DNA from 4 places in the Salinarimonas sp. NSM genome. Region 1 is predicted to be linked to each of the others. Evidence: predicted binding sites of a transcription regulator. Region 1 holds the regulator's gene; each other region holds the start of a gene.

The links. The regulator PhoB, encoded in region 1, activates phosphate uptake and scavenging genes when phosphate is short. The targets are predictions, from matches to a motif close to TGTCATNNANCTGTCAT.
Region 2: ugpB (sn-glycerol-3-phosphate ABC transporter substrate-binding protein UgpB) is a predicted target of PhoB. The motif match lies at 4,432-4,448, and genes of this name have one in related genera.
Region 3: ACTZWW_RS18810 (DapH/DapD/GlmU-related protein) is a predicted target of PhoB. The motif match lies at 5,726-5,742, and genes of this name have one in related genera.
Region 4: phnD (phosphate/phosphite/phosphonate ABC transporter substrate-binding protein) is a predicted target of PhoB. The motif match lies at 4,857-4,873, and genes of this name have one in related genera.

Annotation. Positions count from the first base shown of each region.
Region 1 is NZ_JBQTCJ010000016.1:46,933-54,532, reverse strand. Features, by position in the region: gene pstA (phosphate ABC transporter permease PstA) at 1-663, shown strand, start outside; gene pstB (phosphate ABC transporter ATP-binding protein PstB) at 690-1,532, shown strand; gene phoU (phosphate signaling complex protein PhoU) at 1,565-2,302, shown strand; gene phoB (phosphate regulon transcriptional regulator PhoB) at 2,325-3,041, shown strand; gene ACTZWW_RS08570 (ferredoxin--NADP reductase) at 3,185-3,991, shown strand; gene ACTZWW_RS08565 (MGH1-like glycoside hydrolase domain-containing protein) at 4,015-5,301, opposite strand; gene ACTZWW_RS08560 (ABC transporter ATP-binding protein) at 5,326-6,366, opposite strand; gene ACTZWW_RS08555 (carbohydrate ABC transporter permease) at 6,703-7,482, opposite strand; gene ACTZWW_RS08550 (carbohydrate ABC transporter permease) at 7,566-7,600, opposite strand, start outside.
Region 2 is NZ_JBQTCJ010000061.1:8,476-16,075, reverse strand. Features, by position in the region: gene ACTZWW_RS18630 (sn-glycerol-3-phosphate import ATP-binding protein UgpC) at 28-1,146, opposite strand; gene ugpE (sn-glycerol-3-phosphate ABC transporter permease UgpE) at 1,157-2,005, opposite strand; gene ugpA (sn-glycerol-3-phosphate ABC transporter permease UgpA) at 2,017-2,898, opposite strand; gene ugpB (sn-glycerol-3-phosphate ABC transporter substrate-binding protein UgpB) at 3,025-4,347, opposite strand; gene ACTZWW_RS18610 (YbaK/EbsC family protein) at 4,705-5,187, shown strand; gene ACTZWW_RS18605 (response regulator) at 5,207-5,650, opposite strand; gene ACTZWW_RS18600 (BLUF domain-containing protein) at 5,663-6,124, opposite strand; gene ACTZWW_RS18595 (glycine zipper domain-containing protein) at 6,195-6,467, opposite strand; gene ACTZWW_RS18590 (carboxyl transferase domain-containing protein) at 6,543-7,600, opposite strand, start outside.
Region 3 is NZ_JBQTCJ010000062.1:16,305-23,904, reverse strand. Features, by position in the region: gene ACTZWW_RS18845 (phasin family protein) at 1-207, shown strand, start outside; gene ACTZWW_RS18840 (phasin family protein) at 639-1,247, shown strand; gene ubiB (2-polyprenylphenol 6-hydroxylase) at 1,434-2,999, opposite strand; gene ubiE (bifunctional demethylmenaquinone methyltransferase/2-methoxy-6-polyprenyl-1,4-benzoquinol methylase UbiE) at 3,013-3,765, opposite strand; gene mutM (bifunctional DNA-formamidopyrimidine glycosylase/DNA-(apurinic or apyrimidinic site) lyase) at 3,906-4,790, shown strand; gene ACTZWW_RS18820 (TIGR02301 family protein) at 4,807-5,220, opposite strand; gene ACTZWW_RS18815 (NUDIX hydrolase) at 5,217-5,660, opposite strand; gene ACTZWW_RS18810 (DapH/DapD/GlmU-related protein) at 5,809-6,426, shown strand; gene phnF (phosphonate metabolism transcriptional regulator PhnF) at 6,439-7,197, opposite strand; gene phnG (phosphonate C-P lyase system protein PhnG) at 7,300-7,600, shown strand, end outside.
Region 4 is NZ_JBQTCJ010000046.1:14,433-22,032, forward strand. Features, by position in the region: gene ACTZWW_RS16020 (saccharopine dehydrogenase NADP-binding domain-containing protein) at 1-1,239, shown strand, start outside; gene phnE (phosphonate ABC transporter, permease protein PhnE) at 1,252-2,067, opposite strand; gene phnE (phosphonate ABC transporter, permease protein PhnE) at 2,067-2,903, opposite strand; gene phnC (phosphonate ABC transporter ATP-binding protein) at 2,900-3,730, opposite strand; gene phnD (phosphate/phosphite/phosphonate ABC transporter substrate-binding protein) at 3,812-4,762, opposite strand; gene recG (ATP-dependent DNA helicase RecG) at 5,261-7,375, opposite strand.

The DNA of each region.
Region 1 (7,600 bases):
GCCGTGGTCGGCTCGTTCTTCGCGCTCGCGGTGTGCTTCATCCTCAGCTTCCCGATCGGCATCGCCGCGGCGGTCTACCTCGAGGAGTTCGCGCCGAAGAACAAGTGGACCGACGTCATCGAGGTGAACATCAACAATCTCGCCGCGGTTCCCTCGATCGTCTTCGGCCTGCTCGGCCTGGCCGTCTTTCTCGGCTGGTTCGGCATGCCACGCTCGGCGCCGCTCGTGGGCGGCATGGTGCTCGCGCTCATGACGCTGCCGACCATGATCATCGTGACGCGCGCGGCGCTCAAGGCGGTGCCGCCCTCGATCCGCGAGGCGGCGCTCGGCGTCGGTGCCTCCAAGCACGAGGTGGTGATGCACCACGTCCTGCCGCTGGCGCTGCCGGGCATCCTGACGGGCACCATCATCGGCCTCGCCCAGGCGCTCGGCGAGACGGCGCCGCTGCTCCTCATCGGCATGAACGCCTTCATCACGAGCCCGCCGGGCGGGCTGCTCGACCCGGCGACGGCGCTGCCGACGCAGATCTTCATCTGGGCCGACAGCCCGGAGCGCGGCTTCGTCGCGCGCACCTCCGCCGGCATCCTCGTGCTGCTCGGCTTCTTGATCCTGATGAACCTGATCGCGATCCTTCTGCGCAACCGCCTCGAGCGGAAGTGGTGAGCGAGCGAGGAGACGAGATGACCGCCATGCATGCCCCCACCGCTGCGCCGGATGCCCCGGCGCCCGTTCTCGACAAGCGCGAGACCGTCCGCGTACCGTTGGAGATCGGCAATCCGTCGAAGGTCGACGCCCGCGACGTAAAGGTCTTCTACGGCGCCAAGCAGGCGATCTACGACCTCACGATCGGCATCCCGGAGAAGGCGGTCACCGCCTTCATCGGCCCGTCCGGCTGCGGCAAGTCCACCTTCCTGCGCTGCCTCAACCGCATGAACGACACGATCGACGGCGCGCGCGTCGAGGGCGACATCACGATCGACGGCAAGGACATCTACGATCCCAGCCTCGACGTCGTCACCCTGCGCGCCCGCGTCGGCATGGTCTTCCAGAAGCCCAACCCCTTCCCGAAGTCGATCTTCGAGAACGTCGCCTACGGGCCGCGCATCCACGGACTCGCCAAGTCGAAGGCCGACATCGCGGTCATCGTGGAGGCCTCCCTGCGCAAGGCCGGCCTGTGGGACGAGGTGAAGGACAGGCTCCTCGAGACCGGCACCGGCCTCTCCGGCGGCCAGCAGCAGCGCCTGTGCATCGCGCGCGCCATCGCGGTGTCGCCCGAGGTGATTCTCATGGACGAGCCCTGCTCGGCGCTCGACCCGATCGCCACCGCGCGCATCGAGGAGCTGATCGACGAGCTGCGGCAGAACTACACGATCGTCATCGTCACGCACTCGATGCAGCAGGCCGCCCGCGTCTCGCAGAAGACCTGCTTCTTCCACCTCGGCTATCTCGTCGAGGAGGGACCGACCGACATGATCTTCACCAATCCGCGTGACAAGCGCACCCAGGACTACATCACCGGCCGCTTCGGCTGAGCCGCGCCGCCAGCCCTCGAGGAGACGGACCCATGTCCGAACATACGGTCGCATCGTTCGACGCCGAGCTCCAGGAGCTGCGCCGCTCGATCATGGAGATGGGCGGCATCGCCGAGAAGATGCTCGCCGACGCCACCGTGGCGCTGGTGCGCCGCGACGTGGGCCTCGCCCAGTCCGTCGTCACCACGGACTACCGGCTCGACACGATTCAGCGCGACATCGAGGAGAAGGCGATCCTCACCATCGCCCGGCGCCAGCCGATGGCGATCGACCTGCGCGAGGTGATCTCCGCCATCCGCATCGCTTCCGACATCGAGCGGATCGGCGACATGGCCAAGAACATCTCCAAGCGCACGCTCGCCATCTCCGGCCAGTTCGAGCCGCAGCGCGTCGTGCTCGGCGTCGAGCGCATGTCGGACATGGTGCTCGGCCAGCTCAAGGACATCCTCGACGCCTACACCCAGCTCGACGTCGACAAGGCGCTGGAGGTCTGGCGGCGCGATGGCGCGACGGATGCGCTCTACAACTCGCTCTTCCGCGAGCTGCTCACCTACATGATGGAAGATCCGCGCAACATCACCTTCTGCACGCATCTCCTCTTCTGCGCCAAGAACGTGGAGCGCATCGGCGACCATACGACCAACGTCGCCGAGACCATCCACTACCTCGTCACCGGCCAGCCGATCACCGCCGAGCGGCCGAAGATGGACCGCACGGCCTACGAGACCGGGCAGCCCGCCGACGCGGCGCAGGGCGCCGGCGGGACCTGAGGGAGCGCGAGGCGAGCGACCGATGAGCACGCGTATCCTCGTCGTGGAGGACGAGGAGCCCCTGACGCTCCTCCTGCGCTACAACCTGGAGGCTGAGGGCTACGAGGTCGACGCGGTCGCCCGCGGCGACGAGGCCGAGGTGCGGCTGCGCGAGCAGATCCCGGACCTCGTCCTCCTCGACTGGATGCTGCCCGGCCTCTCCGGCATCGAGCTCTGCCGTCGAATCCGTGCGCGCCGCGAGACCGAGCGCCTGCCCGTGATCATGCTGACCGCCCGCGGCGAGGAGGGCGACCGGGTGCGCGGGCTCGCCACCGGGGCGGACGACTACATCGTCAAGCCCTTCTCCGTGCCCGAGCTGCTGGCGCGCGTGCGCGCGCTCCTGCGCCGCACGAAGCCCGCCCACATCGCCAACACCCTCGTCGCCGGCGATATCGAGCTCGACCGCGAGACCCACCGCGTGCGCCGCGGCGGCCGCGAGCTGCATCTCGGCCCGACCGAGTTTCGGCTGCTCGAGTTCCTGATGCAGAGCCCCGGCCGCGTCTTCACCCGCGAGCAGCTGCTCGACGGCGTCTGGGGGCATGACGTCTACATCGACGAGCGCACGGTCGACGTCCACGTCGGGCGCCTGCGCAAGGCGATCAACACCCGCGAGACGCTCGACCCGATCCGCACCGTGCGCGGGGCGGGCTATTCCTTCGACGAGACCTTCGCCAAGGCGGACGGCGCGCCCGGCGCCTGAACGAGCCGCGCGAGCCGCCCCGCTTGCTCTCCCGGGTTCGGTTTCGTACGTGGTGCGCTGCGAAATGGGTCTGTGGTAGAGCACGTGCGTCGCCGAGCTCGGCCATTAGCGCCCTGACCAGAGGCCCGCACGAGAGGACCACGATGTCGGATACAGCCGCCGCCGGCGCGATCGCAGCGCCCGTCGATTGCCACGTCGAGCGCGTCGTGCTCGTCGAGCACTATACCGACCGGCTCTTCCGCTTCCGCACGACGCGCCCGGCCTCCTTGCGCTTCCGCTCGGGCGAGTTCGTCATGATCGGACTTCCCGGCGGAGAGAAGCCCGTGTTCCGCGCCTACTCGATCGCGAGCCCGAGCTGGGACGACGAGCTCGAGTTCTTCTCGATCAAGGTCCCCGGCGGCCCGCTCACCGAGCGGCTCCAGCGCATCGCCGTGGGCGACGAGATCCTGATCAAGAAGAAGCCCACCGGCACGCTCGTGCTCGACGCGCTCGCGCCCGGAAGGCGGCTGTGGATGCTCTCCACCGGCACCGGCATCGCGCCCTTCGCGAGCCTGATCCGCGATCCCGAGACCTACGAGAAGTTCGACGAGGTGATCCTCACGCAGTCCTGCCGGCGCGTAGCCGAGCTCGCCTATGGCGAGAACACCGTGCGGGCGCTGGTCGAGGATCCGCTGGTGGGCGAGATCGCCGCCCCGCGCCTGACCTTCTACACGACGGTAACCCGCGAGCCGCATCCGCACCCGTTCCGGGTCACGGACGCGATCGAGTCGGGCCGGCTCTTCGCCGACCTGAACGTGCCGGCCCTCGACCCGCAGACCGATCGGGTGATGATCTGCGGCTCGATCGAGATGACGCGCGACTGCCGGGCGCTGTGCACCGCGGCCGGGCTGGAGGAGGGCTCGAACGCCAAGCCCGCCCATTTCGTGGTCGAGCGCGCGTTCGTGGGCTGAGCCTCACCCGCGCTCGATCCCGCTCACGCCATCTCCAGGAAGTCGAGCACCATCGCGGCGGTCCAGCTGAAGCGCTTGCCGCCGAGCGCGCGGCCGTCGAGCGGGTCGAAGTACTCCCCGAAGCCGCTCCTCGCCACGAGCGCGAGGCCGTCGCGCGCGATCTCCGCGGCCGCCTCCGCCCGGCCGTGGCGGGCGAGCCCGTCGGCGACGAGGCGGTTGGCGATCAGCCAGAGCGGCCCGCGCCAGTAGCGCAGGCGGTCGAAGCGCGGATCGGCGGGATCGTGGCTCGGGACGGGGTGGCTCACCGCCGCCCGCAGGCCCGCTAGCCGCGCGACGAGGGCGTCGACGCGCGGATGGCCGGGCTCCAGCGCCATCAGCGGCAGGAGGCCGCCGATCGAGGCGCTCTCGACGAGGGCGCCGGCGGCGCGGTCGTAAGCCGCGTATTGCCCGAGCCCGTCGTGCCAGAGCCCGTCCAGCGCCGCGCGCCCGCGCGCCGCCTGGCTCTCCGCCTCCGCCGCGATCTCCGGCGCGTCGAGCGCCCGCGCCATCGCCGCGAGATCCTCCGCCGAGCGCGTGAGGATCGCGTTGAAGCCGGGGTCGACCACCCGGAACGGCGAGGCGTCGTGCAGCGCCGCCTGGTTCCAGCCGAGCCGGCGGAAGCGCTGCACGAGCCAGAGATAGCGGTCGTACTCCTCCTTGGTCGGGCGCTGCGCGGCGTCGACGTGGGTCGTGTCGCGGCGCACGTAGCTGCCGATGCCGTCCGTGGGCACCCGCGCGAGCGCGTCGTCCCAGTCGATCGCGTTGTCGCGGCCGCTCTCCCAGGGGTGGAGGATGGCGACGAGGCCGGTCGCCTCCGGGTCGCGGGCGTTCGCGAACCAGCGGTGCCAGGCGGCCACCTTCGGCAGGAGCGCCGCCACCCGCGGCGCGACCATCGCGCCGTCGCGCGCGCCGTCGAGGAGGCGCCGCAGGGCGTAGCCCAGGACCGGCGGCTGGGTGATGCCGCTCGTCGGCGTCGCGCGCGCGGTGCCCCAGACGTCCGGCCCGGGGAAGTAGGTCTCGTGGTCGGCGTGGAAGACGATGTGCGGGACCATCCCGTCCGGCCATTGGTGGGCGACGAGCGTCTCGATCTCGGTGAGCGCCCGGTCCTCGTCCACGTGCGCGAGGCCGAGCGCGACGAGGCAGGAATCCCAGTTCCACTGGAAGGGGTAGAGGCCCTTCGTGGGGATGGTGTAGCCGCCGAGATCGTTCTCCCGCAGGATGGCGCGGGCCTCGGTACGCAGGCGGTCTTCGTCGAGTGCGGGGTTCGTCATGCGGGGCTTCTTCAAGCTGGTGGCTCAGGCGATCGCCGCCTGCGTCTTCGGATCGAACCAGCGCACGCGCTCGGGGCGCGGCGCCAGGGTGAGTGTCTCGCCGGGGCGCACGGGCAAATCGCTCTCGAGCACCGCGCGGAACAGGTGGCCGGCGACGTCCATGGTCACGAGCTGATGCGCGCCGAGCGGCTCGACGACCTTGACGCGGCCGGCGAGGCCGGTCTCGGCGGGAGCGAGATCCTCGGGCCGCACGGCGAGCTCGATCGCGTCCTGCGTCACGTCCGGCCCGGGCAGGACGATGCCGGCGGCCGACCAGCCGCCGGTCACCCGCGTCGCCGGCAGGAAGTTCATCGGCGGGTTGCCGATGAAGCTGCCGACGAAGCGGGTCGCCGGGTCGCGATAGACGTCGAGCGGGGCGGCGTGCTGGACGATGTGGCCGCCATGCATCACCACGATCCGGTCCGCGAGGCTCATCGCCTCGACTTGGTCGTGCGTGACGTAGATCGTCGTGGTGCGGCTCTCCTGGAGCACGCCCTTGAGCTCGGCGCGCATCTCGAGGCGCAGCAGCGCGTCGAGGTTCGAGAGCGGCTCGTCCATGAGCAACACCTCCGGCTCCGTCGCCAGCGCCCGGGCGACCGCGACGCGCTGGCGCTGGCCGCCGGAGAGCTGGCCGGAATAGCGCGCGAGCAATTGCTCGATGTGCATCATCGTGGCCGCGCGCCGCACCTTCTCCTCGACCTCGGCGTTGGGCATCTTCTTCATGCGCAAGCCGAAGGCGATGTTCTCGAACACGGTGAGGTGCGGGAAGACGGCGTAGTTCTGGAACACCATCGCGATCTTGCGCGCACGCGGCGGCAGATGGTCGACGCGCCGTCCGCCGATGGCGATCTCGCCGCGGCTGGCGGTCTCGAGCCCGGCGATGCAGCGCAGGAGCGTGGTCTTGCCGCAACCCGAGGCGCCGAGCAGCACGAGGAACTCGCGATCCTCGACGTGCAGGTCGATCTCGTGGAGCGCGGTGAAGGAGCCGTAGGATTTCTCCACGCCGGTGACGGTGATCTCAGCCATGGACGGGCTCCTCTGCGGTTCCGTGAGGGAGGACGTCGATCGCTCGGCGGAGCGGCGACCGGCTCCGGCGCGGGGGAGCGGTGCATCGACCTCGAGCCCGTTCTGCACGCCCCACACCCCCGGCCCCTCTCCACGAGGGAGAGGGGAGAGCCTGCATCGACGTCTCGTCCTCGCGATCATGTGTTGTCGGCGCGCGTCGACGTTCATGACGAGGCGCGACGCGGTTCCCCTCTCCCTCGTGGAGAGGGGCTAGGGGTGTGGGGCGTCGTGCAGGGTTCCAGGCTCGTGGGATCCCGCCAAGAGCGTGTGCCGGCACGGGTGTTGGGGGGTGCGCGTTCATCGGTTGGCGATCCCCCACATGGCGAAGAGGTACTTCCTCACCGCGAACAGGAAGAGCAGCGCCGGCAGGACGAGGACCGCCGCGCCGGCGAACTTGAGGTGGAGCGGGCTGACGTCCAGGCTCTGGAGAAGGAAGGCGGTCAGCGTGCGGTTCTCGATCGTCAGCACCGCGGCGGCGAAGACCTCGTTCCAGGACACGACGAACGCGAAGACGGCGGAGGCGGCGATGCCGGGGCTCACCAGCGGCAGCACCACCTTCACGAAGGCCTGGAGGCGCGTGCAGCCGAGCGTCCAGGCCGCCTCCTCCAGCTCCACCGGCACCCCCATGAACAGCGAGGCCGTGATCAGCACCGCGAAGGGCATCGCCAGCATCGTGTGGACAAAGGCGAGACCGAGGATCGTGTCGTCGAGCCCGATCTGGATGTAGGCGACCGCCAGCGGCAGCGCGAGCAGCGGCAGGGGGAAGGCGCGGGTCATCAGGACGAGGATGCGAAACGCGCTCTTGCCCGCGAAGTCGAACCGCGCGAGCGCGTAGCCGGCGGGTGCGCCGACGGCGATCGACAGCACCATCGTGATCGCCGCCACCATCACCGAGTTGAGGAGCGCGTCCGCGACGCCGCGAAAGCCGATGAAGAAGGCGAGGCTGTCGGTGGCGAAGGAGGGCACGAAGCTCTTCGGCCAGCCGGACACCTCCGCCGGCGTCGAGAGGGCGTTGACGAGGACGAGCCAGATCGGGACGAGCACCCACAGGCACAGGATCGTCACGACGGCCGCCATCAACCAGCGCCGCGCGGCGGCGAGATCGAGGGCGCGGGTCTCCTCCGGCGAGGCGGCGGGGGCGGGGAGGGGAGCGGTCGCGGTCATGCGCGCGCCTCCTTCGGGGTGCGCAGCCACC
Region 2 (7,600 bases), on a different contig from region 1:
CGTGACGAACGCCGACCGGGCGCCCGCTCAAGCATCCGCCAGCCGCCGCCCCGTGTCCCTGTCGAACACGTGGAGCGCACCGTCGACGACGCGCAGCGGCAGCGTGTCGCCCTCGCGCACGGCGACGCTGCCCGGCAGGCGCGCGGCGAGCACGTCGCCGCCCTCCCCCGCGACCGGCACCACCGCCTGGCCCTTGTCGAGCAGCGCGCCGTGGACCAGCGTGTCGGCGCCGAGCGTCTCGACGACGCGCACGCGCAGCGCCAGCTCCGCCGCCTCGCTGCCGACCAGCGTCAGGTGCTCCGGGCGCACGCCGATCGTCACCACCTTCTCGCCGTGCCCGGCGATCGCCTCCGGCAGCGCGCGCAGCGGCGCGCCGGTGTCGAGCGTCACCGCCCGCCCGTCCGCGCCGAGCCGGCCGGGCATGAAGTTCATCGCCGGCGAGCCGATGAAGCCGGCGACGAAGGTGGTGGCCGGGTGGAGGTAGACGTTCATCGGCGTGTCGATCTGCTCGGCGACGCCGGCATTCATCACCACCAGACGATCGGCCAGCGTCATCGCCTCGACCTGGTCGTGCGTCACGTAGAGGGACGTGGTGCGCAGCGAGCGCTGCAGCTGCTTGATCTCGAGGCGCATCTGCACGCGCAGCTTCGCGTCGAGGTTGGAGAGCGGCTCGTCGAACAGGAAGGCGGCCGGTTCGCGCACGATGCAGCGGCCCATGGCGACGCGCTGGCGCTGGCCGCCGGACAGCTGGCGCGGCTTGCGGTCGAGATAGGGCTTCAGCTGGAGCATCGTCGCCGCCTTGTCGACGCGCGCGCGGATCGCGTCCTTGGAGAGGCCGGCGATCTTCAGCCCGTAGGCCATGTTGTCGTAGACGCTCATGTGCGGGTAGAGCGCGTAGTTCTGGAACACCATGGCGATGTTCCGGTCCTTCGGCTCGAGCCGGTTGACCACGCGCGCGCCGATCGTCACCTCGCCGCCGGTGATCTCCTCGAGCCCGGCGACCATGCGCAGCAGCGTCGACTTCCCGCAGCCCGAGGGGCCGACGATGACGATCAGCTCGCCGTCGTCGATGTCGAGCGAGACGCCGTGGATGACCTTCGTGTCGCCGTAACGCTTGACGACGTCGCGGATGCCGATGCCGGCCATGCCCGTTCTCTCACTTCTCGGTTTCGACGAGGCCCTTCACGAAGAGCCTCTGCATGACCAGGATGACGGCGACCGGGGGCAGCAGCGCGAGGATCGCCGTCGCCATGACGAGGTGCCAGTGCGGCTGCTCGTCGGAGACGTTCACCATCCGGTAGATGCCCATGACGATGGTGGTGTAGCTCTCGTCCGTCGTGATGATCAGCGGCCAGAGATACTGGTTCCAGCCGAACAGGAACATGATCACGAAGATCGCCGCGATGTTGGTGCGCGAGAGCGGCAGCAGGATGTCGCGGAAGAAGCGCATCGGCCCCGCGCCGTCCATGCGCGCCGCCTCCGCGAGTTCGTCGGGGATCGTCAGGTAGAACTGCCGGAACAGGAAGGTGGCGGTGGCCGAGGCGACGATGGGGATCGTGAGGCCGGCATACGAGTTCAGCATGCCGAGGTTCGCGATCACCTCGAAGGTCGGCAGGATGCGCACCTCGACCGGCAGCATCAGCGTGAGGAAGATGATCCAGAACGCAACCATCCGGAAGGGAAAGCGGAAGTAGACGATCGCGAACGCCGAGACGAGCGAGACCGCGATCTTCCCCGTGGCGATGAGGAGCGCCATGATGAACGAGTTGAGCAGCATCAACCCCACCGGCGTGCCGCCGGCCTGGGACATGCCCGCCGAGAGCAGCTGCGAGTAGTTCTCGATCAGCCGGTCGCCGGGCAGGAGCGGCGCGGTGCCCGACATCAGCGCCGCCTGCGGGTGGGTCGATGCCACGAAGGCGACCCATACGGGGAAGAGCACGATCGCGACGCCGAGCCCCAGGACGAGGTGGCGCAGGATCGTGAGGACGGGACGGTTCTCGACCATGGCGGCGCTCCTCAGTACTGCACGCGCCGCTCGATCCAGCGGAACTGCATGAAGGTCAGCACGATGACGATCGCCATCAGGACGACCGACTGCGCGGCGGATCCGCCGAGATCGAGCCCGACGAAGCCGTCGGAATAGACCTTGTAGACGAGGATCGTCGTCGCCTGGCCGGGTCCGCCGGAGGTCGTCGCGTGGATGATCTGGAAGGTGTCGAAGAAGGCGTAGGTGACGTTGACGACGAGCAGGAAGAAGGCGGTCGGCGAGAGCAGCGGGAAGACGATCGTCCAGAAGCGCTTCATCGGCCCCGCCCCGTCGATCGCCGCCGCCTCGATCAGGGACTTCGGGATCGCCTGCAGCCCGGCGAGGAAGAAGAGGAAGTTGTAGGAGATCTGCTTCCAGACCGCCGCGACGACGACGAGGATCATCGCCTGGCCGCCGTTGAGCAGGTGGTTCCAGTCGATGCCGACCGCGCGCAGCGCGTGCGCGAACAAACCGATCGAGGGATTGAACAGGAACCACCACAGCACGCCGGCGACGGCGGGCGCGACGGCGTAGGGCATCACGAGCAGCGTCTTGTAGCCCGACGCGCCCTTGATCACCCGGTCGGCCATCACCGCGAGGAGCAGAGCGAGCGACAGCCCGATCGCGGTCACCGCGACCGAGAACACGACCGTCACCTGGAAGGCGTTCAGGTAGAGCGGATCGCTGAACAGCCGCTCGAAGTTGGCGAGCCCCACGAAGGTGGTGCGCAGCCCGAACGGGTCCTGGCGCAGCACCGACTGGTAGAGCGCCTGCCCCGCCGGCCACAGGAAGAAGACCGCCGTGATCGCGAGCTGCGGCAGGAGCAGCGCGAGCGGCAGCGCGAAGCCGCGGAAGGTGACTTTCTTGTGCATGGGCGGGTCCGGTCGCGAGCGCCCCGACAGCGCGAGCGGGAGAGCCGGATCGGCACGCGGACGCGTCGCCGGCAAAAGGAGGACGCCGCCCGTGGAGGGCGGCGTCCCGTGGAGAGGCGCGTCGCCTCAGCCGTTGTCGGCCTCGAACTGGCGCAGCAGCGCGTTGCCGCGCTCGACGGCCGTGTCCAGAGCCTCCTTCGGGGTCTTCTGGCCCGACCACACGAGCTCCAGCTCCTCGTTGATCACGTCGCGGATCTGGACGAAGTTGCCCAGGCGCAGGCCGCGCGAGTTGCCGGTCGGCTCGTTGAGGGTCATCTGCCGCACCGAAACGTCGGTGCCGGGGTTCTGCGCGTAGAAGCCCTGGCTCTCCGAGAGCTCGAAGGCGGCCTGCGTGATCGGCAGGTAGCCGGTGTCCTGGTGCCACTGCGCCTGGACGTCGGGCTGCGACAGGTACTCGAAGAACGCCGCGACGCCCTCGTACTCCTCCGCCTCGTGGCCCTGGAGCACCCACAGGGTGGCCCCGCCGATGATCGAGTTCTGCGGCGCGCCCGGAACGTCGTCGTAGTAGGGCAGCATCGCCACGCCGACCTCGAAGTCGGTGTTGGCGTTCACGCCCGCCTGCGCGGCCGAGGAGTTCATGTAGATCGCGCACTCGCCCGAGTAGAACAGCGGCGCGGAGTCGGACTGGCGGCCACCGTACTTGAACACGCCCTCGTCGGCCCAGCCCTTCATGTTGGAGATGTGGCGCACGTGGAGGTCGCTGTTGAAGGCGAACTCGGTCCCGAGGCCGTTGAAGCCGTTGTCGAGGGTCGCGAGCGGGACGTCGTGGTAGGCCGAGAAGTTCTCGATCTGCACCCAGGACTGCCAGCCGGTCGTGAAGCCGCAGGTGGCGGCGCCGGACTCGATGATGGCGCGCGAGGCCGCGACGACCTCGTCCCAGGTCTGGGGCGCGGTCTCCGGATCGAGGCCGGCGGCCTCGAAGACATCCTTGTTGTAGTACATCACCGGCGTGGACGAGTTGAACGGCATCGAGAGCATGTTGCCCTCCGGATCCGCGTAGTAGCCGACCACCGACGGGAGGTACTCCGACGGATCGAAGTTCTGCCCGTGGTCCTGCATCAGCTGGTAGACCGGGTAGATCGCGCCCTGGGCCGCCATCATGGTCGCGGTGCCGACCTCGAAGACCTGCACGATGTGCGGCTGCTCGCGGGCGCGGAACGCGGCGATCGCGCCCGTCATCGTCTCGGTGTAGTTGCCGCGGTAGACCGGTACGACCTCGTACTCGTCCTGCGTGGCGTTGAAGCCGGCCGCGACGGCGGCGGTCTTCTCGCCGAGCTCGCCGCCCATGGCGTGCCACCACTGAAGCTGCGTCTGGGCGCTGGCGGCGCCGGCGGCGAGCAGGATCGCCGTGGCCGAGGTGCCGGCCAGGATCGTGCGGGTGAAGGACATGGACGTCTCCCGTTTCGTAAGAGGCCCGTCGCCCCGGGCCGTGCGGGCCGGGGACGCGACGTGAGCGCCTTGTCGTGACGCTTCGTAACGGCCCTGTGACACTGAGCCGGCTAGCCGATAGGCGGCGGGACGGCGGAGGGGCAGGACATCACAAATGCAATTAACGATATTGATCGGTTGGTGCGATCGCGGCCCGTCGGGTCACCACGGCGACGCAGGAGCGATGTCGCGCCGCGCGATCGACCCCCTGTCACGTGGAAGAGCGCCCCGCCGCGCGACCGCGCACGGGGACCTCGGGTTCTGGACCTTCGCGCTTCGTCACGCTAAGCGGGGCGGCACGCATCGGAGCTCTTCGCCATGTCCCTCGACAGCGTGCGCGCCTTCCTCGCCGAGCGCGCGCCCGACATCGCCGTCATCGTCACCGAGGCCTCGAGCGCGACCGTCGCGGAGGCCGCCGCCGCGCACGGCGTCGAGCCGGCGCGTATCGCCAAGACGCTCACGCTCGCGATCGGCGAGCGCGTCGTGCTCGTCGTCGCCCGCGGCGACGCTCGTCTCGACAACAGGAAGATGAAGGCGACGTTCGGAGCGAAGGCGAAGATGCCGGACGCGCAGACGGTGGCGACCCTCACGGGCCACCCGGTCGGAGGCGTCTGCCCGTTCGGGCTGGCGACCGATCTGCCGGTCCATTGCGACGTGTCGCTGAAGGCCTTCGACGTCGTGGTGCCTGCGGCGGGCGCGACCAACGCCGCGGTCCATATCGCACCCGAGCGGATGGCCGCACTCGTCGGCGCGACCTGGGTCGACGTCTGCCAGGACCCGTCCGCCGCGGACGGCGGCTGACGAGGCCGCCTCGCTCGCCTCAGAGCACGTCCTGCAGGCTCTTGGGTGCCCAGTCGTTGACGATGCGCCGGCGCTTGGCCTGGCGGCGGAGGACGGATTTCAGCTTCTGCTTGAGCAGCGCGATGTCGAAGGGCTTGAGCAGGAAGGCGTCGACGCCCGCCGCGTGGGCGGCCGTCACCTGCTCGAAGGTGATCGAGGTCTCGGTGAGGATGAAGGCGATCTTGAACATCTCCTCGTCGCTCTTGACCGTGCGCAGCACCTGGAGACCGTCCACGGGCTCGAGGTCGAGGTCGCAGACGATGAGGCCGTAGCTGCCGTTGCGGATCATCTCGATGCCCTCGACGCCCGAGGGGGTGACGTCCACGTCGGCGAAGCCCAGGCGCAGGAAGATCTCGGCCACGAGCCGGCCGATCTTGGCGTTGTCGTCGATGATCAGGACCGAGGGAAACGGATCGTCTGACATCTGATCGCTCCCTCAGGTCAGGGCCTCGATGCCGCGCTTGGCCAGCAGGCACTGCTGGAGCGCGAGCATGCACTCGTGGACCTGCATCGGCTTGGGCGTGCCGCGCGCGAAGGCCTCGTCCAGCGCGTACTTCTCGAGCACCTCCTGGGTCATGAGGTTGCGCTCGAGCAGCTCCAGCGAGGGCAGGAGCTCGCGGCGGGGAATCTCGCGCCACTCGATGATGCGCACCTCCTTGTGGCGGTTGTCCGAGGAAATCCGCTTGAACGTGGTGTTCAACGCGTCGCGGTCCCCCTCCAGCATGTGGCCGAACCACCCGCGGTCGAGGACGAGGATCGAGGTGATCAGGCCGAACTCGTTCTGACGCCGGCTCGAGCGCACCAGCCGATCGAGCTGCTCCGCCCGTTTCGCCTGATCGCGATCGAGGGTGCAGCGGCTGAAGTAGCTGATCCGGCTGAGGCTGGAGCGGTTGAGCATGGGGCCTGTCGCATGACGTTCGACCCCACGCTCGCATCATGCGGATAAAAATCGGTAAAGCGGCGCTGCCTCAGCGACACTGCACGGCGACGCGGCGCCCGCGTGAGTCGATCGCGGTGCACGCGCGCGGCGTCGTCTCCGCACCGATGATCGCCCCTGCGGCGCCGCCGATGACGCCCCCGACGAGCGCCCCCCCCACGCTGCGCGTCGCCGCGCCACCGACGACCGCACCGGTTCCGGCGCCGATCGCGCCTCCCGTCAATGCGCGATCCGTGCGGGAATAAGGGCTGCAAGCGCCCAGGACCAGCACGAGAGCCAAGCAGGCGAGGAGCGATGCCTTCATGACGAGCCTCCCGAAGAGCGTCGAAGCGGACGAGCGCCGATCAACGCCGGGAAACGGCCGCGGTTCCCGCCCCCCTCACATTCGGAACACGCCGAAGCGTGTCTGCGGAATCGGCGCGTTGAGGGTCGCCGAGAGCGCCAGCGCCAGCACGCGGCGCGTCTCGGAGGGGAGGATCACGCCGTCGTCCCACAGCCGAGCCGTGGCGTGGAAGGGCGAGCCTTCGGCCTCGTACTTGTCGCGGATCGGCGCCTTGAAGGCCTCCTCCTCCTCCGCCGTCCAGGACTTCCCCTCCGCCTCGATGTTGTCGCGTCGCACGGTCGCGAGCACCGAGGCCGCCTGCTCGCCGCCCATCACGGAGATGCGGGCGTTGGGCCACATGAACAGGAAGCGCGGGGAATAGGCGCGCCCGCACATGCCGTAATTGCCCGCGCCGAAGGAGCCGCCGACGATCAGCGTGAGCTTCGGCACCTGCGCGCAGGCCACCGCCGTCACGAGCTTCGCCCCGTCCTTGGCGATGCCGCCGGCCTCGTACTCGCGCCCGACCATGAAGCCGGTGATGTTCTGCAGGAACAGGAGCGGGATGCCGCGCTGGCAGCACAGCTCGACGAAATGCGCGCCCTTCTGCGCGCTCTGCGAGAAGAGGATGCCGTTGTTGCCGATGATGCCCACCGGCATGCCGTGGATGCGCGCGAAGCCGGTGATCAGCGTCGTGCCGTAGAGGCGCTTGAACTCGTCGAATTCCGAGCCGTCGACGAGGCGGGCGATCACCTCGCGGATGTCGTACTGCTTCTTGAGGTCGGTAGGGACGACGGCGTCGAGCTCGTCCTCGCCGTAGGCGGGCTCGACCGGCTCGGCGAGCGCGAGGTCGACGCGCTTGACGCCGTTGAGGTTCGCGACGATCCGCCGGACGATGGCGAGCGCGTGCGCGTCGTCGGTGGCGTAGTGGTCGGCGACGCCCGAGAGGCGGGCGTGCACGTCGGCGCCGCCGAGGTCCTCGGCCGAGACCACCTCCCCCGTCGCCGCCTTCACCAGCGGCGGGCCGCCCAGAAAGATCGTGCCCTGGCGGCGCACGATCACCGTCTCGTCGGACATCGCCGGCACGTAGGCGCCGCCCGCCGTGCACGAGCCCATCA
Region 3 (7,600 bases), on a different contig from region 1:
AAGATGATCCGCGCCAAGGACCCGGCCGAGGCCATGAAGCTCCAGATGGAGTTCATGCAGGCCCAGTTCGCGCTGATGCAGGAGCAGATGCGCCAGCTCGGCGTCGACGCCTCCGCGGCGATGAAGCAGGCCGGCGATGCGGCGACCGCCGCCGCGAAGGACGCCGGCAAGGCCGCGCCCACGGGCGGCCCCGCCAAGAAGGCGTGACGGCGACGCCGTGAGGGCGAAGGCGTGATCGGGAGACCGCGGCGGGCCGCGGTTCTCCCGAGACCGACCCCGCCGCGCGCGATCGCGCCGGGGTCATTCAGGGACACGGGCGCGCAGACGAGGAACGAGCGATGAGCGACGAGACCACGAGCAAGCCGAAGACCGCGGTCGCGGCGTCGTCGAAGGCGCGGGCCCGCCGCGCCACCACGCGCGGCATCCCCGCCGAGGCGCGGGTCCCCGAGAAGCCCCCCGTCGCCCCCGCTGCGACGGCCCCCGCGCCGGAGGCACCCGTGGCGACGACGAGCGTTGCGACGGCTTCCGCGCGAAAGACCCCGTCGCGAAAGGCCCCTTCGCGAAAGGCCCCTTCGAGAAAGACAACGGCGCTGAAGTCGGCCGCCCTCAAGGCCGCCGCCGCACCGCGCCCCGAGCCGGTGGCGAGCGAGGCCGCCGAGGCGGCGACGCCCGCGGATCCGGCTCCCGCCTCCGCGCGCGTGCCCTCCGACATCCCGGCTCCGGCCCTCGCGCCGCGCAGCCCCGTCTCTCCGCCCGTGTCCCGGCTCGCCACCCCCTCGCCGGCACCCTCGACGCCGGTCGACGACGAGCATTCGGACGTGCGCGAGGAGGCGTTCTCCGCGGTCGGCATCGCCCACATCCCGGCCGCCGAGGAGCTGGTGAAGCCCTACGGCCGCCTGCTCGAGACCGGCGCCGACGGTGCGCGCACCGCCTACGCGCAGGCCCGCGAGAACAACGAGGCGCTGGCCCAGGCCTGCTTCGAGAGCGCCACGGCGACCGGCCGCGGCGTGGCGGCGCTGAACGCCCAGGTCCTCGACCTGATGCGCGCCAACACCGACCTGACGCTCTCGCTGATGCGCTCGACGCTGACCGCCGGCTCGCTGTCGGAGGCGGTCAAGCTGCAGACCTCCGGCGCCCGCCAGGCCTACGAGACCACGAGCGCCCATCTGCGCGCCATCGCCGACACCACGACGAAGCTCGTCGGCGAGGCGACCGGGCCGCTGACGCAGGCGATGACGAGACGCTGAGGGGGAGGGGGAGGCCGGCGCGCCGAGCCTCTTCATCCGAGCATCATGCCGTCGATCGACGGGGCTCCGTGCGGTGCGCCATGCCGCATCAGGCCCCGCGGTCCTGCAGCATCGCCTTCGCGCCCGTCGTCGAGGCGTCGGCGTACGACGCGACGACCTCGCACCAGCCGATGCGGGCATCGATGCTCAGAACAACGACAGCACCAGCGCGATCGCGATCACCCACACCCCGATCACCAACGCCCGCCCGCGCCCCGCGGCCGCCTCGCCCGCGCGCTCGATCGACGACGGCGCGAGCGCGATCCCCCGCTCCGTCCCCTGCTCGAGCTGCACCAGCAGCCGCTCGGCGCGCACCGCGATGTCGGGCAGATCCTGGAGCACGCCGAACAGCGTGCGCGCCCCGCGGCCCACGTCCTCGATCTTGCCGACGGGGCCGAGATTGCGCTCGATCCACTCGCGCACGACGGGCTCGGCGATGGTCCACATGTCGAGATGCGGATCGAGGCGGCGGGCGACGCCTTCGACGACCACCATCGTCTTCTGCAGCATGACGAGCTCGGTGCGCGTCTGCATCTCGAAGATGGCGGTGACCTCGAAGAGCAGCGCCAGCACGCGGGCCATGGAGATCTCGTCGGCGCGCCGATCGTGGATCGGCTCACCGATGGCGCGGATCGCTTGCGCGAAATCGAGCACGGAATGGCGCGGGGGGACGTAGCCCGCCTCGAAGTGCACCTCCGCCACGCGCACGTAGTCCCGGCGGATGAAGCCCAGCAGGATCTCGGCGAGGAAGCGCCGCTCGCGGTGGCCGAGCCGGCCCATGATGCCGGTGTCCACGGCCACGAGGCGCGAGCGCGCGTCGACGAACAGGTTGCCGGGGTGCATGTCGGCGTGGAAGAAGCCGTCGCGGATCGCTTGGCGCAGGAAGCTCTGGATGACGATGCGCGCGAGCGCGACGCGGTCGTGGCCGGCGGCGTCGATGTCCTCGGGCTTGTTGAGCTTGATCCCGTCGATCCACTCGAGGGTCAGCACCTCGCGGTCGGTGAGGTCCCACTCGGGCTTGGGCACCCGGAATTCGAAGTCGTTCTTGGTGTTGTCGGCGAGCTCCGAGAGCGCGGCGGCCTCGAGCCGCAGGTCCATCTCGATCACGACCGAGCGTGCGAGCGTCTCCACCACCTCGACCATCTTGAGGCGGCGCGCCTCCGGATCGTAGCCCTCGATGAGGCGCGCGGCGAAGCGCATGTCCTGCAGGTCCTGGGAGAAGCGCTGGCGCACGCCCGGTCGCACGACCTTGACCGCGACGACCTGCTCGCCGCCCTCCGGCGTCCTCATCACGGCGCGGTGGACCTGGGCGATGGAGGCGGCGGCGACCGGCTCGCCGAAATGCGAGAAGATCGCCTCGATCGGGCGCCCGAGCGCTTCCTCGACGACGCGCACCGCCTCCTCGCGCGGGAACGGCGGCAGGCGGTCCTGCAGGCTCTCGAGATCGCGCGCGGCCTGGAAGCCGACGATGTCCGGGCGCGTCGCAAGAAACTGACCGAACTTCACGTAGGAGGGCCCGAGCCGAACGAGCGCCGCCGAGAGGCGGCTGCGCGACGAGCCCGCGTCCCTGCGCTCGACGAGACGGGCGAGCCTCAGCCCGAGCCGCGGCAAGGGCGGCAGCACGGACGGATCGACGAGGCCGAGCGCGCCCTCACGGGCGAGCACGAAGCCGGCGCGCGCCATGCGCGCGATGTGGATGGCGGCACCGATCACGAAGCGACGCCCATCAGATCTTCCAGCCCGAATGCAGGCGCACGATCCCGCCGGTCATCGGCCGGTGCGACACGCGCCGGAAGCCCGCCTCCTCGATCATGTCGGCGAAGACGCCCGGCGTGGGGAAGCGACGGATCGATTCGACGAGGTAGCGGTAGCTCTCCGCGTCCCCCGTCACCGCCTTGCCGATGCGCGGGATGACGTTGAAGGAATAGGCGTCGTAGATCCGGTCGAAGCCCGGGATGTCGGGCATCGAGAACTCGAGGCAGAGAAAGCGCCCACCGGTCTTGAGCACGCGGTGCGCCTCGGCGAGCGCGGCCTCGATGCGCGGCACGTTCCTGATGCCGAAGGCGATCGTGTAGGCGTCGAAGCGCCTGTCCTCGAACGGCAGGACCTCGGCGTTCCCCTCCACGAAGGTGGCGCGCGACCCGTAGCGCGCGCCCGCCCGCTCGCGGCCCACCGCGAGCATCTCGGGATTGATGTCGAGGACGGTGACGTGCGCCGCCGGCCCGGCCTCGTCGAGGACGCGGAAGGCGACGTCGCCGGTGCCGCCGGCGACGTCGAGATGGGCGAAGGGCCGCGTGCGCGCCGGGCGCAGCGACGCGACCATCGCATCCTTCCAGGCCCGGTGGAGGCCCGCCGACATCAGGTCGTTCATCAGGTCGTAGCGCCGCGCCACCGAGCGGAACACGTCGTCGACGAGGCCCTGCTTCTCCCCGAGCGAAACCGTCCTCTCGCCGAAGTGCGTCGTCGTCTCGTCCACCATCGCGTCCACCGTTCTCGCGCTCGCGCACCCTGCGTCGCCCGGAGACATAGCGAAAGCCGCGGGCCGAGGCTATCTGATCTAGGCGCGCGGGCCGCATTTCCCACCCGCGCCCCCCCGCGACACGCACGCCAAGCCGAGACATGCCCGAGCTTCCCGAAGTCGAGACCGTCCGCCGTGGGCTCGAGCCCGCCATGGTGGGCGCGCGGTTCACGCGGGTGGACCAGCGCCGGCCCGACCTGCGCTTCCCCTTCCCGCCACGGTTCGAGGCGCGGCTCGCGGGCGCCGAGGTGCGCGCGCTGTCGCGCCGGGCGAAGTACCTGATCGCGGATCTCTCCACCGGCGAGAGCCTGATCATGCACCTGGGCATGACGGGCCGGTTCACGGTGGAGCATGCGCACGCCGTGATCACGCCCGGGGAGTTCCACTACGCGCCGGGCACGATGCCGCTGCACGACCACGTCGTGTTCGAGTTCGACACCGGCGCGCGGGTCACCTACAACGACGTGCGCCGCTTCGGCTACATGGACCTGGTGCCCTCGGCGGGGCTCGCCGAATGCAGGCACTTCGCCGGTCTCGGCATCGAGCCGCTCGGCAACGCGCTCTCCGGCGAGACGCTGGCCGCGCTCTTCCACGGAAAGATCGCCCCGCTCAAGGCCGCCCTCCTCGACCAGCGGCTGATCGCGGGGCTGGGCAACATCTACGTCTGCGAGGCGCTCCACCGCGCGCGCCTGCATCCGGAGGCGCCGGCGGGAAGCGTGGCGACGAAGACGGGGCGCCCGCGGGCGAGCGCGCATCTGCTGGCGCAGGAGATCCGCGCCGTGCTGAGCGAGGCGGTCGCCGCCGGCGGCTCGACGCTGCGCGACTTCGCCCACGCGGACGGCTCGCTCGGCTATTTCCAGCACGGGTTCAAGGTCTACGACCGGGAGGGCGAGCCGTGCACGGCGCAGGGGTGCGGCGGGACGGTCGAGCGGATCGTGCAGTCGGGCCGCTCGACGTTCTACTGCGCGCGCTGCCAGATTCGCTGAGCCACACGCGCCGGCCTCACCCCCCGAAGCGCCGCGCCACCGCCCGCGAGAGCCGCTCGCCCTCGGCGAGGTAGCCCGCGATCGCGCGCTCCGCGGCGGGCGTGCAGACGCGATACGTCAGCGCGAAGGCCCGGTAACCGCGGTTGTAGGCGCCGGCGAGCCGCCCGGCGCGCACCTCGCCCTCCGCATCGATGAGCCCCTGCATGCGCGCCGGCCATTCGGGCGCGTCGACCGCGCCGCAGAGGTCGCGCAGGAAGGCGAGCGAGCCCATGACCTCGGAGAGGCGCAGGAGCTCCGCCTCGTAGGCGGGCGGCGGCGCGGGCGCCTGCTCCGCGGGAGCGGCGTCCTGGGCGCGGGGGGGCGTCGCGGGCGCGGAAAGGAGCAGCGCGGCGAGTGCCGGAACGAGCGCACGGGCGAGCGTATGCCTCATCGCGTGCCCTCGGCCATGGCGATCGCCGCGCGCACGATGTCCGGGAGGCCGGGCGTCGTCGGCAGCCGCTCGGCCTCGGCGCCGTCGGCCCAGACGATCTCGAGAGCCTCGGGGCCGGTCTCCCCCTCCCCCGAGCGCCAATGCGCGGCGTGCGCCTGGATGACGAAGTGCGAGGCGACGCGGCCCGCCTCGTCGCGCAGGATGATCTCGACGGGGCGGATCGGCCCGATGATCGCGGCCGTGACGCCCACCTCCTCGTCGAGCTCGCGCAGCGCCGCCTCGGCGAGGGTCTCGCCGGTCTCGACGAGGCCGCCGGGCAGCGTGAAGCGCCCGCGCATCGGCTCCTTGCCGCGTGCGGCGAGCAGCACGCGCCCGTCACGCACGACGGCGACGCTCGCGGCGAGGAAGGGGCGGATGGGGGCGAGGCGTTCGTCTGTCACGGATCGGTTTGTCGCCAATCCGGCGGCGAAGGGCAAGGCCGGGATTGCACGAAGGCCGGCGCGACCGTCACCGAACCGTCGGACGCCCGCGCTAGAAAGCCGGCTCGGCGTCCGGGATGCGGCCGCCGCCTTGCCCGGGGCCCCGCCGATGAAGCGCCTGTCCGAGACACCCCTCGTCCACCCCGACGCCGGCGTCGCCGCGACGCGGCTCGGCCGATACACCGAGGTCGGCGCGCGCACGCGGCTCGTGGAGAGCGTGCTCGACGACTATTCCTACATCGTCGAGGACGGCGAGATCGCCTGCACGACGATCGGCAAGTTCGGCTCCATCGCGCGGGCGGTGCGCATCAACCCGGGCAACCACCCGATGGAGCGGGCGAGCCAGGCGCACTTCACCTATCGCGCATCCGCCTACTGGCCCGACGAGGAGGAGGACGAGGCGGGCTTCTTCGACCGGCGCCGCGCCTCCCCCGTGACGATCGGCCACGACGTCTGGATCGGCCACGGCGCAATCGTCCTGCCCGGGCGCACGATCGGCACGGGCGCGGTGGTCGGCGCGGGGGCGATCGTCACGAAGGACGTCGCGCCGTACACGATCGTCGTCGGGAACCCCGCCCGTCCGGTGCGCCGACGCTTCCCGGAGCCGATCGCGGAGCGCCTCCTCGTGCTCGCCTGGTGGGACTGGGACCACGAGCGCCTGCGCCGGGCGCTGCCGGATTTCAGGGGGCTGGGGGTGGAGGCGTTCCTGGAGAAGCACGGGGGGTGAGGCGGCACGACCTCACCACTCCACGACCATCTCCACCCGGTCCGCCGGGAACAGCGCCCGCGTCGCCTGGATGCGCAGACCCTCCGCGTCGACGTTGACGTTGTCGAGGACGAGCAGGATGCGGCCCGGGGAGAGGTCGAGGGCGGCGGCGTCGTCCGGCCCGGCGGGGCGGGCGCCGACCGTGCTGGCGAGGCGGCGGTAGTCGGGCACACCCATCGCCGCGTAGGCGCGCGTCAGGGAGCCGGTCTCGCGGAAGCGGGCGTCGAGGCCGGCGAAGCGGGGGAGCGGGAAGAGGTTGGTGGCGAGCGCGATCGGCGTGCCGTCGGCCGAGCGCGTGGTGACGAGCTCGAGCACCGGCGCGCCCTCGGCGATCCCGAGCCGCTCCGCCGCCCAGGCGTCGGCCGGTCGCTCCCGGGCCGAGATCAGCACGCCGCCGGCCTGACGCCCGGCGCCGGAGACGATCTCCGTGAAGCGCGTGCGCGGACCGATCGGGTAGGCGAGCGGGAGGGCCTCGACGAAGGTGCCGCGCCCCTGGGTCGCGCGCACGAGGCCGCGGGAGGCGAGAACGCCGAGCGCGCGGCGCACGGTGTGGCGGTTCACGCCGAATCGCTCGGCGAGCTGCGTCTCGGCGGGGAGCCGGTCGCCGGGAGCGAGGCGGCCGGCGCCGATGTCGGCCTCCAGCCCGTCGACGATCTGCCGCCAGGCGGCGACGCCCTCGCCGCGGACGAGGGAGGGAGGGTCGGCTCGGGAGGCGGGGTCGGATGGCGGCATGTCATCGAAACTTCATTTGACCCGATTGGCTGATTGTCTATATCACTAGACAACACAGATCGCCACCGCCAACTCCACCCCGGCGACCCTCCGGAGCGGCGCATGCCCCCCGATGCCTCCCCACCCTCCCTCGAAGCCCGGCAGGCGGCGATGCGCCTGTGCGCACTCGCCCGCACGGACGAGCTCGAGACCGCGCTCGCCACGCTCGACGCACCCCGCACGGTCTCCGACCTGCGCCGGCCCGAGACCGGGCTCGTCATGCTGCGCGGGCGCATGGGTGGGGACGGGCGTCCGTTCAACGCCGGCGAGGCGACGGTGACGCGGGCGGCCGTGCGGCTGCCGTCGGGCGAGGCGGGTTTCGCCTACCATCTCGGCCGCGACGCCGCCCGCGCCCGCAAGGCGG
Region 4 (7,600 bases), on a different contig from region 1:
CTGCGCGAGGAGACCTATCGGGACGACCTCGCGCGCCTGCTCGGGCCGGGCGATCTCCTCGTCAACCTCGCGGTCTCGGTCGATTGCCTCGACCTTGCGGACTGGTGCCAGAGGAACGGCGTCCTCTACATCGACACCGCCTTCGAGCCGTGGGACGGCGACGTGTTCGAGGAGCGCCTCCCGCCGGAGCAGCGCACGGTCTACTGGTATCATGCGCAGGCGCGGGGCCGTGCGCGGGAGTCCTGGCGCCCGGGCGGGCCGACGGCGGTGTTCGGGCACGGCGCCAACCCGGGGCTCGTCTCGCACTTCGTCAAGGCGGCGCTCCTCCAGGCCGCCGAGAGCGTCGAGCCGGGGGCGGTCCCGCCGACGAGCCGTGTGGGCTGGGCGGAGCTCGCGCGCACGCTCGACGTGCGGGTCGTCCACTTCAGCGAGCGGGACACGCAGGTGTCGTCGATCCCCCGCCGGCCCGGGCACTTCCACAACACCTGGAGCATCGTCGGCTTCATCGAGGAGGCGAGCCGGCCGAGCGAGATCGGCTGGGGCACGCACGAGCGCACGCTCCCACCCGGCGCCCGCGCGCACGGGCACGGGCCCGGCAACGCGCTCTACGTGCCGCGCCCGGCGGTCGGTGTCGGCATCCGCAGCTACGTCCCGCGCGGGGGCGCGATCATCGGGATCGCGCTGCCGCATTCGGAGTGCATCACGACGAGTGAGTACCTCACCGTCTCGCAGGACGGCGTCGCCGTCTACCGCCCGACCGTGGCCTACAGCTACCTGCCGTGCGACGCCGCGCTGAGCAGCATCCTCGAGGTCGGCATGCAGGGCTGGGCGATCCCCGAGAACGCCGTCATCCTCAACGAGGACATCGTCACCGGCGCCGACGAGCTCGGCGTGCTGATGCTCGGCCCGCGGATCGGCGGGCTGTGGTACGGGTCATATCTCGACGTGGCGAGCTCCCGCGCGGTGCTCCCGGGGCACAACCCGACGGCCGTCCAGGTCGCGGCCGGCGCGCTCGGCGCGCTCGTGTGGGTGCTGCGCAACCCGGCGCGGGGCTTCTGCGAACCGGAGGACCTGCCCTTCGCCGAGGTGCTGGAGACGGCGGGTCCCTACCTGGGAGAGCTGCGCGGCGTCGCGACCGACTGGCTGCCGGAGCCGGCCGAAGCGCGCCTCTATCCCGAGATGCGGCCGGACGGGGAGGATCCGTATCAGTTCGCGCGCTTCCTCGCGCGCAGCGGCTGAGGCGCCCGGCCGTCAGATGATGGTCGCGCGCACCTTGGCCGAGACCCACTCCGAGACGACGACGGTCGCGAGGATGACGATGAAGATCACCGTCACCTCCGACCAGGCGAGGCGCGCGAGCGAGGAGTTGAGCTGCACGCCGATGCCGCCCGCGCCGACGAGGCCCAGCACCGCGGACTCGCGGATGTTGATGTCCCAGCGGAAGACCGAGACGCCGGCGAAGGTGGGCAGGATCTGCGGCACGATGGCGTAGTCGATGACCTGTGCCCCGCGCGCGCCGGTGGCCTTGACCGCCTCGACCTGGCTCTCGTCGATCTCCTCGATCGCCTCATAGAGCAGCTTGCCGACGAAGCCGATCGAGCGCAGCCCGATGGCGATGATGCCGGCCAGCAGCCCCGGGCCGATGATCGCGACGAGCAGCAGCGCCCAGATCAGCGAGTTGATCGAGCGCGAGGCGACGATGACGAAGAGCGCGATCGGCCGCGCGAAGGCGAGGCTCGGCGTGGTGTTGCGCGCCGCCAGGAAGGCGATCGGCACGGCGATGACGATGCCGAGCAGCGTGCCGAGCGTCGCGATGTTGAGCGTGTCCCACAAGGGCGCCCACAGCCGCTCCATGTAGGACCAGCGCGGCGGCCAGGCGCGGTCGAGCAGGTCCGCCGCCTGTCGGGGCGCGTCCAGGACGAAGAACCAGATCGTGTCGCGCGTCATCACCTGGAAGGCGAAGACCGTGAGCGCCACGAGCGCGAGCCAGCCGGCATAGGCGGCGAATTGCTCGCGCGTGGTGCGGCGCGTCCAGACCGGGCGATCGGCGACGTGGGAGACCGGCATCACTGGATCCGCTTGCGCAGCCAGCTCGAGGAATACTCGGCGGCCATGACGATGAGGATGATGAGGAGCAGCACCGCGGCGGCGGTGTCGTACTCGTAGCGGTCCATGGCGACGTTGAGCGTCGCCCCGATGCCGCCAGCGCCGACGATGCCGATCACCGCCGATTCGCGGAAGTTGATGTCGAGCCGGTACATCGAGAGCCCGACGAGCCGCGGCAGGACCTGGGGTTGGACGCCCCAGTTCAGCACCTGCCACCAGCCGGCACCGGTGGCGCGCATGGCCTCGGCCTGGGCCTCGTCGATGTCCTCGATGTCCTCCGCGAGCAGCTTCGCCATGAAGCCGATCGTCGCGAAGGTCAGCGTCAGGAAGCCGGCGAAGGGGCCGAAGCCGAACATCGCCACGAGCAGGATCGCGATGATGATCTCCTGGAAGGAGCGCGACACGGCGACGATGGCGCGGCACACGGCGTAGACCGGCAGGGGCGCGATGTTGCGCGCCGCCCCGATGCCGATCGGGATCGACAGGATCACCCCCGCGACGGTGGACGTCAGCGTCATCGTCAGGCTCTCGACGAAGCCCTTGACGATGTCGGTCGAGCGGGAGGTGAAGTCCGGCGTGAGGAAGCCCTGCACGAAGCGCAGGCCGCGCTCCATGCCCTCCGCCACGCGTGCCCAGTTCACCTCGACGGTCGAGATCGCGAGCGCGAGGTAGAGCGCGAAGCCGCCGTAGACGACGAGCCGCAGCCAGCCGCGCTGGATGAAGATCGGCGGGCGCTTCCAGCGCCGCCCGGCGAGCGGGGCGGAGGGGCGCGCGGCGAGCGGGGAGGGCGCGTTCATGCCGCGCCCGCTTTCGCGCGCGCCTCGAAGTCGGCGGCGTCGGCGGCGTCCCGCGCCGTCTCGTCCGCCTCCTGGCGCATGGCCTGCCAGTCCTCCGAGCCGTAGATGGCGGTGAGCGCCGCCTCGTCGAGCGCCTCGGGTGGGCCGTCGAAAACGACCTCGCCGGCACGCAGGCCGACGATGCGGTCGACGAACATCTTGGCCAGCAGCACGTCGTGGATGTTGATGATCGCCGGCAGCCGCCGCTCGCGGCAGATCTCGCAGATCAGCCGCATGATCTGGCGCGACGTCTTCGGGTCGAGCGAGGCGGTGGGCTCGTCGACGAGCAGGAGCTCCGGGTCCTGCTCCAGCGCTCGCGCGATGCCCACCCGCTGGCGCTGCCCGCCCGAGAGCGCGTCCGCGCGCTTGTCGACGTGATCGGTGAGCCCGACGCGATCCAGCAGCGCGAAGGCCTTGTCGACGTCGGCCTGCGGGAAGCGCCGCAGGAACGAGCGCCAGAACGGCACGTAGCCGAGCCGTCCGGACAGGACGTTCTCCATCACGGTCAGCCGCTCGACGAGCGCGTATTCCTGGAAGATCATGCCGATGCGCCGGCGCACGCGCCGCAGGTCGGCGCGGCCGGCGCGGGTGATCTCGCGCTCGCCGAGGAAGACCTTGCCGCCGGTCGGCTCGACGAGCCTGTTGACGCAGCGGATCAGCGTCGACTTGCCGGCCCCGGACGGCCCGATCAGCCCGACGACCTGGCCCGACGGCACCTCGAACGAGACGTTCGTCAGGGCCCGGTCGCCGGTCTTGTAGCGCTTGGTCAGGCCCTCGACGCGCAGCATGCCACTCTCCCCCCGTTTCGCGACGGGCGACGCGCCGCCCGAGGGCGCCGCGTCGCCGAGATCTCTCCCTCGTGGGCGAGATCAGTTGCAGGTGTACTCGACGCCGTTGGCCTCGTCGATCTGGCGGATGACGGCCCAGTTCTCCTGGAAGGAGATCTCGATGAACTGGTCCTCGCCGTTGCGGCCGAACTCCTCGGCGAGCGCGGTGCCCTCCCAGTCGTAGGAGAAGAACGCGTCGCGGATCTGCTGCTGCAGCTCGGGCGCGAGGTTGTAGACGACGCCGTAGCCCGTGGTGGGGAAGGTCTGCGAGGTGTAGATCACCGAGAGCTGGTCGGCGTTCACCACCCCGCGATCGAGCATGCGCGCCTTGACCGAGTTGGCGATCGCGGCCGCCGGGTAGTCCTTGTTGGCGACGCCGAGGATCGAGTTGTCGTGGGCGCCCGAGAACACCGGCTCGAAATCGGTCCCGGCGGTCATGCCGAACTCGGAGGCGAGCAGGGCGGAGGGCGCCTTGAAGCCGGAGTTCGAGGTCTCGGAGGTGAAGGCCATCTGCTTGCCGCGGATGTCCTCGACGCTCTCGATGCCCGAGCCCGGATAGGTGATGATCTCCATCTCGTAGCCGTAGGAGCCGTCCGCGGCCGCCATCATGGCGAAGGGACGGAAGCCCGCGCAGGCGACCGCGAGCGGGTTGGAGCCCGTGTTGAAGCCCGCGATGTGCAGGCGCCCGGCGCGCATGGCCTCGATCTGCGCGGCGTTCGACTGGACGGGGAAGAACTGCACGTCCTTGCCGGTCGCCGCCTCGAGATGCTCCAGGAACCCGGCCCACACCTCGGCATAGACCGCGGGGTCCTCGACCGGCGTGTAGGCGAAGATCAGCGTGCCGGGATCGATCTGCTGCGACGGATCGCTCGGGATGTCGGCGACGAGATCGCCGTCGGCGTCGGTGAAGCGATCGCCGAGCGTGAACTCGGCCTGGGCGGCGCCCGTCGCGACGAGCAGCGCCGCGGCGGCTGCGAAGGTGCGGAAGTACATCGGCGTGACCCCTATGGCTGGCGGCCTTGTCACCGGCGTCGCGCGCGGCTCGCGTGACGTCCCGTGCGGCTCCTGGCCCGGTTACTTTCCGCGGATGACAGTCCCGTGACAAGTGCGCGACGGTGGTGAGGCGTGAGGTCGCGGGGGAGGGGGCAGGGATGGTGGGGGCGAGCGCGATCGGGCGTGTTGTTAATTGTCGATATTCATGCTCTCGTGCACGTCAGAAGAGATCTTCGCTATGGCGAGGAATGGTTTACTGCATGGAGCGAGGTCTCTCATGACGATGCTCACCTACGAGGACTTCCGCGGCTCGCTGGAGCGCGAGGACGGGCGCTGGGAAGGGCGCCGAGCCGGCCGTTCGAGCGCGCGCACGGCATGCGGCCGGGCCGGTGATCGTGGCCGGGTCGGTCGCAAGGGGAGCAGTCTCGACGATGCGGGCATCTTCCCTGATGGAAGATGCTCGATACAACACGCCGCAGCCGAGGGCGGGCGCGCCCCTCACCCCGCCCCCAACGTCCTGACCGCCGCATCCCGCGAGAACAAATACAACAGCACCCTGAGCGCCTCCCCCCGCTCCCCCGCCAACCCCGGGTCGCGCTCCACCACCAGCCGCGCATCGTCCCGCGCCGTCTCGAGCAGCCGCCCGTCCGTCTCCGGACGCAGGAGCTTGAAGCCCGGGAGCCCCGATTGCCGCGTGCCCAGCACCTCGCCTTCGCCGCGGAGCTTCAAATCCTCCTCGGCGATGCGGAAGCCGTCCTCCGTCTCGCGCATGATCTCGAGCCGCGCCCGGGCGGTCTCGCCCAGCGGGCCCTTGTACAACAGCAAGCACGTCGAGGCCCCCGAGCCGCGCCCGATGCGCCCGCGCAGCTGGTGGAGCTGCGCCAGCCCGAAGCGCTCGGCGTGCTCGATCACCATGATCGTCGCCTCGGGCACGTCGACGCCGACCTCGATCACGGTGGTGGAGACCAAGAGCGTCGTCTCCCCCGCCTGAAACCGGCGCATGGCCTCGTCCTTGTCGCGGCCGGGCATGCGGCCGTGGATCACGCCCACCTTCTCGCCGAACCAGCGGCCGAGGTCCTCGGCGCGCTCCTCCGCGGCGGCGAGGTCGATGGTCTCGCTCTCCTCGACGAGCGGGCACACCCAGTAGACGCGCGCGCCGGCCTCCATGGCGCGGCCCAGTCCCTTCACCACCTCGCCGATGCGGCCCAGCGCGACGAGCTTCGTCTGGATCGGCTGGCGGCCCGGCGGCTTCTCGTCGAGGACCGAGACGTCCATGTCGCCGAAATAGGTGAGCGCCAGCGTGCGCGGGATCGGGGTCGCGGTCATGACGAGCACGTCCACCGCCTTGCCCTTGGCGCCGAGCGCGAGGCGCTGGTGGACGCCGAAGCGGTGCTGCTCGTCGACCACGGCCAGCCCCAGGTCGTGGAACGTCACCTCGTCCTGGAACAGCGCGTGGGTCCCCACCGCGATCTGCACCGTGCCGTCGGCGAAGCCGGCGAGCGCCGCGCGCCGCTCCGCGCCGCGGTCGCGCCCGGTGAGCAGCGCGATCGAGAGGCCGGCCTCGTCGGCGAAGGGCTTCAGGCGGGCGTAGTGCTGGCGGGCCAGGATCTCGGTCGGCGCCATCATCGCCGCCTGCCGGCCGGCCTCGATGGCGCTCGCCATGGCCAACAGCCCCACCACGGTCTTGCCGGCGCCGACATCGCCCTGGAGGAGGCGCAGCATGCGCTTGTCCGACGCCATGTCGGCGCGGATCTCGGCGACCGCGCGGGCCTGCGCGCCGGTGAGCGCGTAGGGCAGGCCGCGCGTGATCGCCTCGACGAGCCGCCCGTCGCCGGCATTGCAGCGCCCCGGCTTGCGGCGGGCGCGGGCGCGCACGAGCGCGAGCGCCAGCTGCGAGGCGAGCGCCTCGTCGTAGGCGAGGCGCCGGCGGGCCGGGTGCGCCGCGCCGGACTCGCCGGCCACGGCCTCCAGGCTCTCGGGCCGGTGGAGGGCGGCGAGCGCCTCGCGAAAGGGCGGGAAGCGCTCGCGGGCGAGGAACGCGGGGTCCTGCCACTCGGGCAGGTCCGGCACGCGCTCCAGCGCCGCGCCGGCCAGCCGCGCGATCATGCGCGAGGAGAGGCCCTCGGTCTGGCCGTAGACGGTCTCGACCGCCGGGAGCGTGTCGAGCTCGGAGAGGTCGACGATCCGGTCCGGATGCACCATCTGCCGGCGGCCGTCGTAGACCTCGAGCTTGCCCGAGACGACCTTGCGCGCGCCGATCGGCAGGAGCCGCTCGATGCGCGCGCGCGGCATGTTGAAGAACACCAGCGCCACGTCCCCGCTGTCGTCGTCGGCGACGACGCGGTAGGGCGCCTTCGAGCGGTTGAGCGGTCCCGGCTGGTGATGCGAGACGGTGACGACGAGGGAGACGGGCTCGCCGATCGGCGCATCCGCGATCTTCCCCGCGACCTTCCGCGAGACGCCCCCGGTGGGGAGGTGGAACAGGACATCGACCACGCGCGCGGGCTGCCCCGGCTCGCCGACGAGCCGGTCGACGAGGGGCGCGATCTTCGGCCCCACGCCGGGCAGCGAGGTCGCGGGGGCGAAGAGCGGATCGAGGACGGACGGGCGCACCGGCGGCGACTCTCGGGCGGTTCGACGGGGTGCGAAGGTGGACGATCGGGGCGGGGAGGGCAAGGCGGCGGGGCGGGACGCGGCCTCCTATGTCGTCAGGCGACGTACATACAGCCTTTGGCTTGCGGAGCGCGAGCCTGGCCGATAGGTTGCCGGCGGCGATCGAGCGAAACGCAAGGGCGGTCCATAGCCCCGCGCCGGGGACGGGCTCCGCGCGCCTGCGGG